2 linked regions of the Acidaminococcus fermentans DSM 20731 genome follow. The protein of the gene in region 2 interacts with the protein of the main gene of each other region in a pairwise test. Links are inferred from orthologs where the notes say so. Each region holds a gene or a part of one and is shown on either strand. Other genes may lie near its edges.

Region 1 (2,870 bases), 300 kb from region 2 along the record:
GCAGCATCCCCTTTATATCCTTACAGCAGCCCTTTCACCGCGGCCAGCACGCCGTCGAAGTTGATGGCGTGGGTCACTTCGGGGACGTATTCCACGTAGGTCACCTTGTCGTTTTTGTCCACAACCACCACGCCCCGGGCTTCCAGCCGCAGGCCGTCCATCAGGAAGCCATAGTTCTTCCCGAAATCAGCGTCCCGGTGATCGGACAAAGTCACCACATTTTCCACCCCGGCGGCACCGCACCACCGGGCCTGGGCAAAGGGCAGGTCCATGGAAACGGTGAGCACCACCACATCAGGGGACAGGCCGGTCACATCCTGGTTGAACCAGCGGGTCTGGGCATCGCACACCCCGGTATCCAGGGAGGGCACCACGGAGATCACCTTGATCTTCCCTGCGTAATCCTTCAGGGTCTTTTCTCCCAGTTTGTTGTCCAGCAGTTTGAAATCCGGAGCCTGCTGGCCCACTTTCACTTCCGGCCCCACCAGGGCCACAGGGTTGCCGGCAAAATTCACAGTCCGTTTTTCCATAGTATATTCCTCCTCTGTTCGTACAGATCAAATCTTGTTGATGGATATAGTATAGCATTTTAAGAATGATTCGTAAATAGGATTTCTGTGCAAAAAAGGGGTTGCTGCACATTCCGTACAGCAACCCCTTTTTTTACCGCCTGACGGCTTCTTCTTACATCATGCCCGGCATGCCGCCGCCCATGGCAGGAGCGGGAGCAGCGCCTTTTTCAGCCGGTTTGTCGGCTACTACGGCTTCCGTGGTCAGGATCATGGAAGCGATGGAAGCGGCGTTCTGGAGAGCAGAACGGGTCACTTTGCAGGGATCCACGATACCGGCTTTGATCATGTCCACATATTCTTCGGTGGCAGCGTTGAAGCCGGTGCCCTTGGCAGCCTTCTTCACGGCTTCCACGATGACGGCCCCTTCCAGACCGGCGTTGCTGGCGATCTGCCGTACCGGTGCTTCAATGGCCCGTCTTACGATATCGATACCGGTCTTTTCGTCCCCTTCAGCCTTGGCTTCCAGTTCATCCAGTACCGGCTGTACCTGCAGCAGGGCAGTGCCGCCGCCGGCCACAATGCCTTCCGCCACAGCAGCACGGGTGGCGTTCAGGGCATCTTCGATACGCAGTTTCTTGTCTTTCAGTTCGGTTTCGGTGGCAGCCCCAACCTTGATTACGGCTACGCCGCCGGACAGTTTGGCCAGGCGTTCCTGGAGTTTTTCCTTGTCGAACTGGGAAGTGGTTTCAGGGATCTGGGCCTTGATGGAAGCCACCCGGTCAGCCACGGCCTGTTTGTCGCCGCCGCCGTCCACGATGGTGGTCATGTCCTTGGTCACCCGTACCTGACCGGCAGTACCCAGGTCAGCCAGGGTAGCGCTGTCCAGTTTCCGGCCCACTTCTTCACTGATCACGGTGGCACCGGTCAGGGTGGCGATATCCTGCAGCATGGCCTTCCGGCGGTCACCGAAGCCAGGAGCCTTCACAGCTACAGCCTTGAAGGTGCCACGCAGACGGTTCACAACCAGGGTGGCCAGGGCTTCGCCTTCCACGTCTTCAGCGATGATCAGCAGTTCACGGCCCTGTTGCACCACTTTTTCCAGTACGGGCATAATGTCGTTGATCAGAGTGATCTTCCGATCCGTAATGAATACGTACGGATTGCTCATAACGGCTTCCATCTTGTCCGGATCCGTTACCATGTAGGGGGAGATGTACCCACGGTCGAACTGCATGCCTTTCACGGTTTCCAGGGAAGTTTCCATGGTCTTGGATTCTTCCACGGTGATGACCCCGTCGTTGCCCACTTTTTCCATGGCATCGGCGATCAGGCCGCCGATTTCTTCGTCACCGGCGGAAATGGAGGCAACCTGTGCCTTTTCTTCCTTGGTGCTTACGGTCTTTGCGCTCTTCTTCAGTTCGTCCACCAGGGCATCGGTGGCTTTCTTGATCCCTTTCTTCAGGACCATGGGGTTGGCACCGGCCACCACGTTCTTCATCCCTTCATGGACGATGGACTGGGCCAGGACCGTAGCGGTGGTGGTCCCATCGCCGGCGATGTCGTTGGTCTTGGTGGCTACTTCACGGACCAGGGCGGCGCCCATGTTTTCGAACGGATCTTCCAGTTCGATGTCCTTGGCAATGGTCACCCCATCATTGGTGATGGTGGGAGAACCGAATTTCTTTTCCAGTACAACGTTCCGGCCTTTGGGCCCCAGGGTTACCTTTACGGCATCAGCCAGGGCATTGACACCGCGTTCCAGGCCGCGGCGGGCATCTTCATCAAATTTAATCAGTTTAGCCATTCTAATCGACTCCTTAATTCCAGATAATGTACGGTTTGGTATCTTCTACCAGAAACGGGACGGAGGAAAGCGTTCAGTCTTCCACAACCGCCAGGATATCGCTGTCTCTCAGGATGATGTAATCTTTCCCGTCCAGGGTTACATCACTGCCGGAGTATTTGGCGAATACCACCACATCCCCTGCCTTCACTTCGGAAGGAACCCGGGTGCCGTTTTCCATGAGACGGCCGGTGCCTACGGCAACCACTTTGCCGGTCTGGGGTTTGTCCTTGTGGGCAGTATCCGGCAGATAAATGCCGCTGCTGGTTTTTTCTTCTTGTACAATGGGTTCAACTACAACATGATCATCCAAAGGTTTTAACATCTTACGTATCCCCTTTCATTCTATGAGCAATGGGTTGTTTGTGATTTTTATTAGCACTCATTTCGCTGGAGTGCTAACTACAGTATCTATAATAGCATGTTTCCAAAAAAAATCAAGCCCTTTGACTATTTTTTGTCAAAAGGCCTGAAAACTTTTTTCTGCAAGGTCCGGATCACCTGGTCATACCGGT
Region 2 (7,748 bases):
CGGTTTCCGCCTGGAGTTTTTCCATCCGGGGGTTCTCCAGATCCGTCAGATCCATGCCCCCGGAAATCCGGAGTTTCTGTCCGTCCACGGAAACATCCAGATCCCGGGCTTTCAGCTGCAGCTGGTCAAAGGACAGTTCCCCGTCGGCGCCCAGAGCCAGTTCCTTCCCTTCCCATTCATAAACGGCCCCCACCTGGCGCAGCAGGGCTTTACCCGACAGCTGGCTGCCGGAGGCATTGTTGGTCCAGGTAACGGAGGCATCCGCCAGGGCTCCGGACAAATCCGTTACCGGCAGGAATTGTTCCGCCAGGGGGCTGAAATCCTGGAGGGCCAGCAGCTCCGTCCGGGCCGTCAGGGTGCCCTGCCGGTCCGTGTTCAGGGTCCCGGCCACATGGATGGATTGATCCTTCCGGGTAACCGTGAGTTCCAGGGCAAAATCCGGGTTTCGGGAAGGATTGATGGTCCCTTCCACTCCGGCCTGCCAGGTGCCGTAGGGCAGACGCAGTTCCACTGAGCCGTCCCGGATGGCAATGAGACCCTTGAAATCCGTACTGGAACTCTGGCTTTCCTTCAGGAGATGGGCCACATTCCATTCCTGCCGGTCATTCTGGACCAGATGCAGCCGGGGACTTTCCAGGGTAATCCGTGTCACGGTACCCACTGCACCGCTGCCGGTGAGGAATTTCAGGGGGTCCACCTGGAGGGACAGGGCCGGCACCTGGGCCACCAGATTGCCCTGTTCGTCTTCCAGCCGCAGGTTCCGGGCCGTAAAGGTCAGATCCGGGCTCACGTCCATGGTTTCCATCTGCAGTTGTCCGTTGATGTATTCACCGGCCGTCTGTTCCACCAGGGGAATGGCCCGCTCCAGTCCTGCGGGAAGGATCACCTTCCACAGGACCAGGTACAGCAGGACCAGGACCCCGGCCAGAATGCCCAGCCGTCTTTTCCCTTTGGTACCCATAGGGGCCTCCGTATCGTTGGTCGTTGGTCGTTGGTCGTTCATCGTTTAGCATGGAACCCACCACCATGCTCCGCATGGTCCCCCGCCCTTAAAAAGGGCGGATAGAAAAAGAGAAGAATGCCGCATGGTTCCCAGCTACGGCATAAGCGACCGCCAACGCCGCTAAAGCGTCGGGCGCCTGCTTACGCCCTTAAAAAGGCTGTGCCCCACATTTCATTGATTGATTATGCACAACATAAGTATAGCAGGTATGGAGGGTAAAAGAAAAGAGCCTGCATACGCAGACTCTTTGGTCACTGTTGATTTTATTCGTTTTCCACAGGCACACCCATGCTCTGTTCCAACAGGGCGGTGGAGGTGTTGTAGTCGTACAGGGCCTGGATGTAGTTGTTCTTGGCGGTGGTCAGGGCCACGGACGCATCCATCACGTCGGTGTTGGTCCCCACGCCGGCCCGGTACCGGAGCTGGGCAATGCGGTAATCTTCTTCCGCCTGGGCCACGGCCACTTCCGTGGTCTTGATCCGTTTTTCCGCTTCCCGCATGCTCAGGTAGCTGGTCCGTACCGCCAGCCGCACCTGATCACTGATCTGCCGGTAGCTTTCCTGGGCCTTCACCACATTGGCCTTGGCTTCCCGGACCTTGGCGGCGTTGACGCCATAATCCCAGATATTCTGGGTAATGTTCAGGCCCACGGTCCAGTTGTCCCGGTTCTGTCCAGGGAAAGTATCATTGCTCCAGGCATTGGAAGCCCCCAGGCTCACCTGGGGCAGGCTGCCGGCGTTGGCGATTTTCTGGGCGGCCTGGGCCATGCCCACAGAGGCTTCCGCCTGGTGGATCTCCGGCCGGTTGGCCATGGCGTAGGTCACGCAGTTGTCCAGGGTGTAATCATTGGGTTTGTATTCCAGTCCCTGGCTCAGATTCAGCCGGGTGGCGGTGGGCAGCCCGATTACATTGTTCAGGGAGGAAACAGCCACTTCGTAGTTGTTTTCCGCCTGGGTCAGGGTCTGCTGGGCATTCACCAGTTCCACCTGGGACCGGAGCACGTCGGCCTTGGCCACCACGCCCACGGCAAACTGGGCCTGGGTGTTCTTCAGGTGTTCATCCAGCCGGTTCACGGTTTCCTTGTCCAGGTTCACGGTGTTGGCGGCCTGGAGCACGTCGTAGTAGCCTTTTTCCGCATTGTACCGGGTGGTCTGGTAGGAACTGCTCATGCCGTACTGGTAGTAGTCCAGGTTCTTTTTGGCCTGATCAATGGCCCCTTCCAGCCGTCCACCGGTATAGATAGGAACCGTGATGCTCACGGCATTGGAATGGTTGTTGCCGATGACATTGGATTGATATTTTTCTGTACGGCCGCTGGTATGGGAAAAGTCAATGCTCCCCCACCGGGCTCCTTTGGCCTGGTCCAGGTTGGCTTTGGCGGCTTCCAGTTCCGCAGCGGAAATCTTCACGCTGGAATTGTTGTCCAAGGCCATGCGGACGGTTTTCCCCAGGTCCAGGTTTACGGTTTCCGGGGTGGCAGCCCCGACTGTATGGATAGAAAGGGCGCTCAGGATCACAGCGCTCAGAATCATGCTTTTGGTATGGAAATGCTTCACAATCAGACCCTCCTGTACTTTCTGACTACCTAGTCAGCTTTTATTATTATAATCAGTTGAAAAAGTAAAGTCAACCAACGACTTTTTGAACTTTTTGTCAGAATCTGGCCCGGAGCCCCACATAGGCTGTATCGGCGCCATGATCCAGCACATCCATACTCTCCCCGATCAGGGACAGTTTCGGGGTAAAGGCATACTCCGCCCCCACCTTCAGTTTGGCATCATCGAAATCATAGAAATCGGTGAACAGCCTGAACTTGGGAGACAGGACCCAGTCGGCGCCTACACCGAACTGGCCTTCCATGACCCCGGCCCGTCCCCAGATGTATTTGTTCAGCTTTTTGTTGTAATGGAAATTCAGCTTGTCCCGGTCCCCGATGTCAGAAACCCCCAGGAAGGCATAGGCATCTTCCTTCAGGGGCAGCTTCACGCCCATATCCGTGCGCCATTTGCTTCTTTTGTCATTGTACAGCACATCCGCCTGGACCTGGGCATCGGTGACCACCCCCAGGATCTTGTCCGCCTTCACGGAAGTGGATTTGGCATGACGGATGGTCTCCTTCAGATCCTGCTGGGTCTGGGGATCGGTGACCACATTCTGGAGGGCTGCTGCCGTGTTCTGGAGCTTTTTGCTGGCATCCGCCATATTGGCCGCCATGGCCGCCACGTTCTGGCCGGTGGCCCCGTCCGCATCCGCCTTGTCCATGATGCTGTTCATGTGGATGCTCATTTCCTTCATCTGCCCCACCATGGTGTGGATGTCGCCCTGGTTCTGCTGGGCCATGGTGGCCAGGGCTTTGGTGAAGTCATTCATGTTCTTGGCCACTTCCCCGGTCTGGACGAAGCCCTCCCGCATGGATTTCTGCACGTTCTTGTCCCCGAACACATTGCTGAAGGCATCCACCACCACTTCCAGCTTGTCCAGGACCTTGCCGGAAGAATCCATCAGTTTGTCGATGCCTCCCGCCTGCTGGCCGGTAATGGTCTCTCCGGCTTTGAACACCAGGCCGGTGGCGATTTTCGGCGGAGCGATGGTGACGAATTTGGTTCCCATGACCCCGTCCATGCCAATGGCGAACTGGGAATTGCGGGGAATCTTCTGTTTTTCATCCATCTTCATGACCACTTTCACCTTGGACCCGTCCACCACGATGTCATCCACCTTGCCCACCGGTACCCCGGCGAAACGGACTTCGTTGCCCACCTTCAGGCCGTTCACATCGTCGAACATCACATTCAGTTTGTAGGTCCGGCCGGCAAAACTGAATACCCCCAGAAAGGTCAGCATCAGGGCCAGGATCACGATGCCTCCCAGGGTGACGGCACCGACTTTGACTTCATCTGCTTTCATGCTCTTACTCCTTGTCTTCCAAAATATCACTGCGCAGGAACGCCCGTACCAGGGGTTCCCGGGTATGTCTGGCTTCTTCCACCGTTCCGGAAAAAACGATGTGTCCGTGGCTCAGCATCAGGATCCGGTCCGCACAGAGAAAAGCGGAGGCCATGTCATGGGTCACCAGCACGGAGGTGATCCCCAGCTTTTTCTTGGTATCCAGGATCAGCTGGCTGATGTTGGTGGCCATAATGGGATCCAGGCCGGCGGTGGGTTCATCATAGAGGATGATATCCGGCTGCAGGGCCAGGGCCCGGGCCAGTCCCACCCGTTTCTGCATGCCCCCGGACAGCTGGGCCGGGTACACATGCTCGTTGCCGGAAAGGCCCACGGCCTCCAGCAGGTCCTTCACCCGCTTCTGAATGGCTTCTTCGGACAGGCTGGTGTGCTGGCGCAGCCCGAAGGCCACGTTTTCACCCACATCCAGGAAATCGAACAGAGCGGAATACTGGAATACCATGCCCATATGCTGGCGCAGCTGATTCCACTGTTCTTCGTTGAACTGTTCCACCGGCTGGCCCTGGATCACCACCTGGCCCTCCTGGGGTTTCAGCAGGCCGATGAGCAGCTTCAGCACGGTGCTTTTCCCGGTCCCGGAAGGGCCGATCACCGCCAGGGTCTCCCCTTTGGCCACGGAAAAGCTGACCCGGTCCAGGACCACTTTAGGACCGAAATGCATTTCCACATTCCGGAATTCAATCACAGGTTGTTCCATCTCAGCCTCCATGGACATACAGGATCACCGACAGGAAATAGTTGGCGATAAAAATCAGGATAATGGACAGCACCACGGATTTGGTGGTGGCCATGCCCACCCCTTCGGCTCCCTGCTGGGCGTTGAGCCCCTTGTGGCAGCCGATGGTGGCGATGATGGCTCCGAACACGGCTCCCTTGATCAGGCCACCGATGATGTCCCAGGGTTCAATGAAGCCCCGGATGCTTTCCAGGAACATGTGGGAACTGATGCCGGCGTAGTTTTCCGCCACGAACCAGCCCCCCACGTCCCCCACCAGGTTGGCGTAGACCACCAGGACGGGCATCATCAGGACAATGGCCAGGAGACGGGGTGTTACCAGGAACCGGATGGGACTGACCGCCATCACCCGCAGGGCATCGATCTGTTCGGTGACCTTCATGGTCCCGATCTCCGCTGCAATGGCCGCCCCGATCCGGCCGGCCACCACCACCCCGGTAAGGATGGGGGACAGTTCCCGGCCCATGGCGATGGCCACGATGCCCCCTACGGAATCCGCGGCGCCGAAGCGGACGAATTCCTTGGCGGTCTGGACGGACATGACCATGCCGGTGCACAGGATGGTCATGCTGACGATGGGCAGGGAATCTGCCCCCAGCCGGGCCATCTGCCGCAGGACTTCCCGCCGGTCCGCCGTCCCGGCCGCCCGGCAGGCCTCCAGGAACAGGTTCACCACACGCCCGGTGCGGGCACACAGATCCACCATTTTCCGGCCGACCCAGCGGCAAATCTCTTGGCATCCCATGGAAACAGCTCCTTTTCCCTTATAGTTATAATGATTATTATACCCTATCCGAATGAAAATTTGTAGAAAAAGGGGGTGTGAAAAATTCACATCCCCTGTCCGTGACCAAAAAGGTGCTGTGAAAAAATGATTTCTCATTTTTTCACAGCACCTTTTTCCTTATCGCTTCTTCACATCCACCACTACATTGCTTTCCCCGGTGATGATGAAATCCATGGGGAATTTCTGTTTGTATTTGCTGCCTTTCAGAAGGCCGGTGATGGCACTGGTCATGCTGCCGGAAGAACTGCCTGCAGCCCGGGCTGCGGCCCGGCGGCTGGGACGGCTGTCCCCGTAGGAAGGCATCAGGTCCACCACCACTTCATTGTTGGCGTCCATGTCATTGAATTCCGTGAGGAAATCCCGGAACTGGCGCTGGGAGGACTGGTACATGGCGCTGTCGTCCTCAGCAGACCCGTCCCCTCCATCCTGTCCCTGGGCAGCATTGCCCCCGTTGCGGCTGTTCCGCTTGGACAGGGCCTTGCTGATCCAGGTAGTGGCATTGCCGCTGCGGACGATCAGGTTCATGGGGCCCGCCGGCTGTTTGTCCGGGATCCTGAAATTGATGGTCCGGGTGATTTCCTCCGCCCGGTAGGGCTTGAAGGTCAGGGTGATGGGCAGGAGGCCTCCCTGTACGGCGGTGGAGGGAGCGGAAGCTCCCACCATTTCCGCCACTTCACAGCCGGAAGTGGTTTCCACGTCCACATTGATGTCCTGGATGGTCACTTTGTCGAACCGGTTGTTCATCAGCATGTCCGTAGCCACGTTCAGTTCCGAATCCGTCAGCTTCCCGATATCGGAAGCGCTGTAGAACATGTTTTCCCTGCGGAGCCGGATGGGCCCTTCCTTCTCTCCCTGGGCCGTGATGGTGAACCGGATCCGGGAAGTACCGGCCCCTTTCCGGTCTTTGGCCATGCTCACCGTATTGTAGGTGACTCCGTCCACCAGGGTGGGCACCAGGTCCTCATCGGTGATCAGCTGGACATTGCTGCTTTTGTGCAGCCCCCGGTCCTTGTCGGTGACGGAGACGTACATGGGAATGATGGGAGCGTTCTCCCCTTCTTTCCCGGCAATGCCGCTGAGCCTGTCCTGGCTGATCCGTCCCAGGGTCTTGCCCAAGGTCCCCACTTTGAAGGCGCTCTGGATGTTGGGCACGGAGGCAAAGATCCAGGCATTGGTCATGAAATAGTTGGAATCCCCGTGCTGGAGGAAGGGGTGCCCGAAGGCCAGGATCCGTCCTTCTTCATCGGTCCAGGTCACGGTACCGATGGCCCCGATGACCATATCCCCCCGGACCAGGGAAACCCCCACGGAACTGCCCGGTTCCAGTTTCACATTGTCCAGGGCTTCCGTGCCCCCGGGCACTGCATAGGAAGTGAGCCCGAAGGGAGACAGTCTTTCATTGAGATGGGCCACCCCGTCGGCGGTGAATCCGCTGACCATCAGCGGTGTGCTCTTGGGCAGGAATACGGAAGGCCGGGGATCGGTTTCGTCAAAGAGCCGGAGCATTTCGCTGATGGGAGTCAGGAAGCAGTAATTGGGGTCGGAAAAGGCCTGGCCGTAGGCCACGGCTCCCGCCAGCCGGCCGTCGATGTACACCGGACTGCCGCTCATGCCCTGGGCGATGCCGCCGCTTTCCTTCAGCAGCGGCCCGGATGCTTTGATCAGGATGTTGTAGCCCCCGGTTTCCGTACCGGTGACCCCCAGGACCTCCACATCGAAGGTTTCGATGTCCGCGCCCCGGATCACCGTCTTTCCGTAGCCTTTCATCCCCGGCTTCAGTTCTTCCACCGCAATGGTGGGAATGGCGGCGCTCACCAGGGACACCATCGCCATCAGGCATCCCAGGGTCAGCACCAGGAGCCGCTTCCACTTCATACGATCCATATTTCCTCCTGTAAAAAAGAGGGTGTGATTGTGTCTTCACACCCTCTGGTTCCTGTCGTTTTGCAAAAGCCCGCTTCCGTCCCCTCAGGGCTGGATGGCGGCCACCACCTGATCCGCGGCAATCTGGCTGCCGGGAGCCACTTCCACGGAAACCACTTTTCCGCTGCAGTTGGCACGGGCTGCCGGAGCCGTCCCGGTCAGGGTCTTCACCGTTACCAGTACAGAGCCTTCCGATACCTGGGTGCCCACAGAAACCACCGTTGCCACCTGGCCGGACAGACTGCTTTTCTGGGGCTGCACCCCTGCCGCCTGGGCCACACCCAGGGCCAGCAATACCATCAGCAAGGCTGCTGCCCATATTTTTCTGTTTT

Evidence for each region. The genes of interacting proteins can lie anywhere in the genome.
Region 1: the proteins of ACFER_RS08670 (region 2) and groL interact in binary tests that used the Escherichia coli proteins (3 or more experiments, as listed by UniProt). The link is inferred for Acidaminococcus fermentans DSM 20731 from one-to-one orthologs.

The regions. Positions count from the first base shown.
Region 1 is NC_013740.1:1,582,091-1,584,960, forward strand. It holds groL (chaperonin GroEL), read right to left. Parts: upstream 2,317-2,870; coding sequence 685-2,316; downstream 1-684. Other genes in the region: tpx (thiol peroxidase), read right to left, coding at 21-530; groES (co-chaperone GroES), read right to left, coding at 2,390-2,680; ACFER_RS07295 (cysteine-rich small domain-containing protein), read right to left, coding at 2,806-2,870.
Region 2 is NC_013740.1:1,878,107-1,885,854, forward strand. The notes cover bases 2,792-5,535. They hold ACFER_RS08670 (ABC transporter ATP-binding protein), read right to left. Parts: upstream 4,668-5,535; coding sequence 3,915-4,667; downstream 2,792-3,914. Other genes in these bases: ACFER_RS08665 (MlaD family protein), read right to left, coding at 2,792-3,910; ACFER_RS08675 (MlaE family ABC transporter permease), read right to left, coding at 4,669-5,451. Outside these bases: ACFER_RS08655 (translocation/assembly module TamB domain-containing protein), read right to left, coding at 1-961; ACFER_RS08660 (TolC family protein), read right to left, coding at 1,267-2,559; more of ACFER_RS08665, read right to left, coding at 2,657-2,791; ACFER_RS08680 (SpoIVB peptidase S55 domain-containing protein), read right to left, coding at 5,611-7,377; ACFER_RS08685 (biotin/lipoyl attachment domain-containing protein), read right to left, coding at 7,462-7,748. UniProt on the Escherichia coli protein: Part of the ABC transporter complex MlaFEDB, which is involved in a phospholipid transport pathway that maintains lipid asymmetry in the outer membrane by retrograde trafficking of phospholipids from the outer membrane to the inner membrane.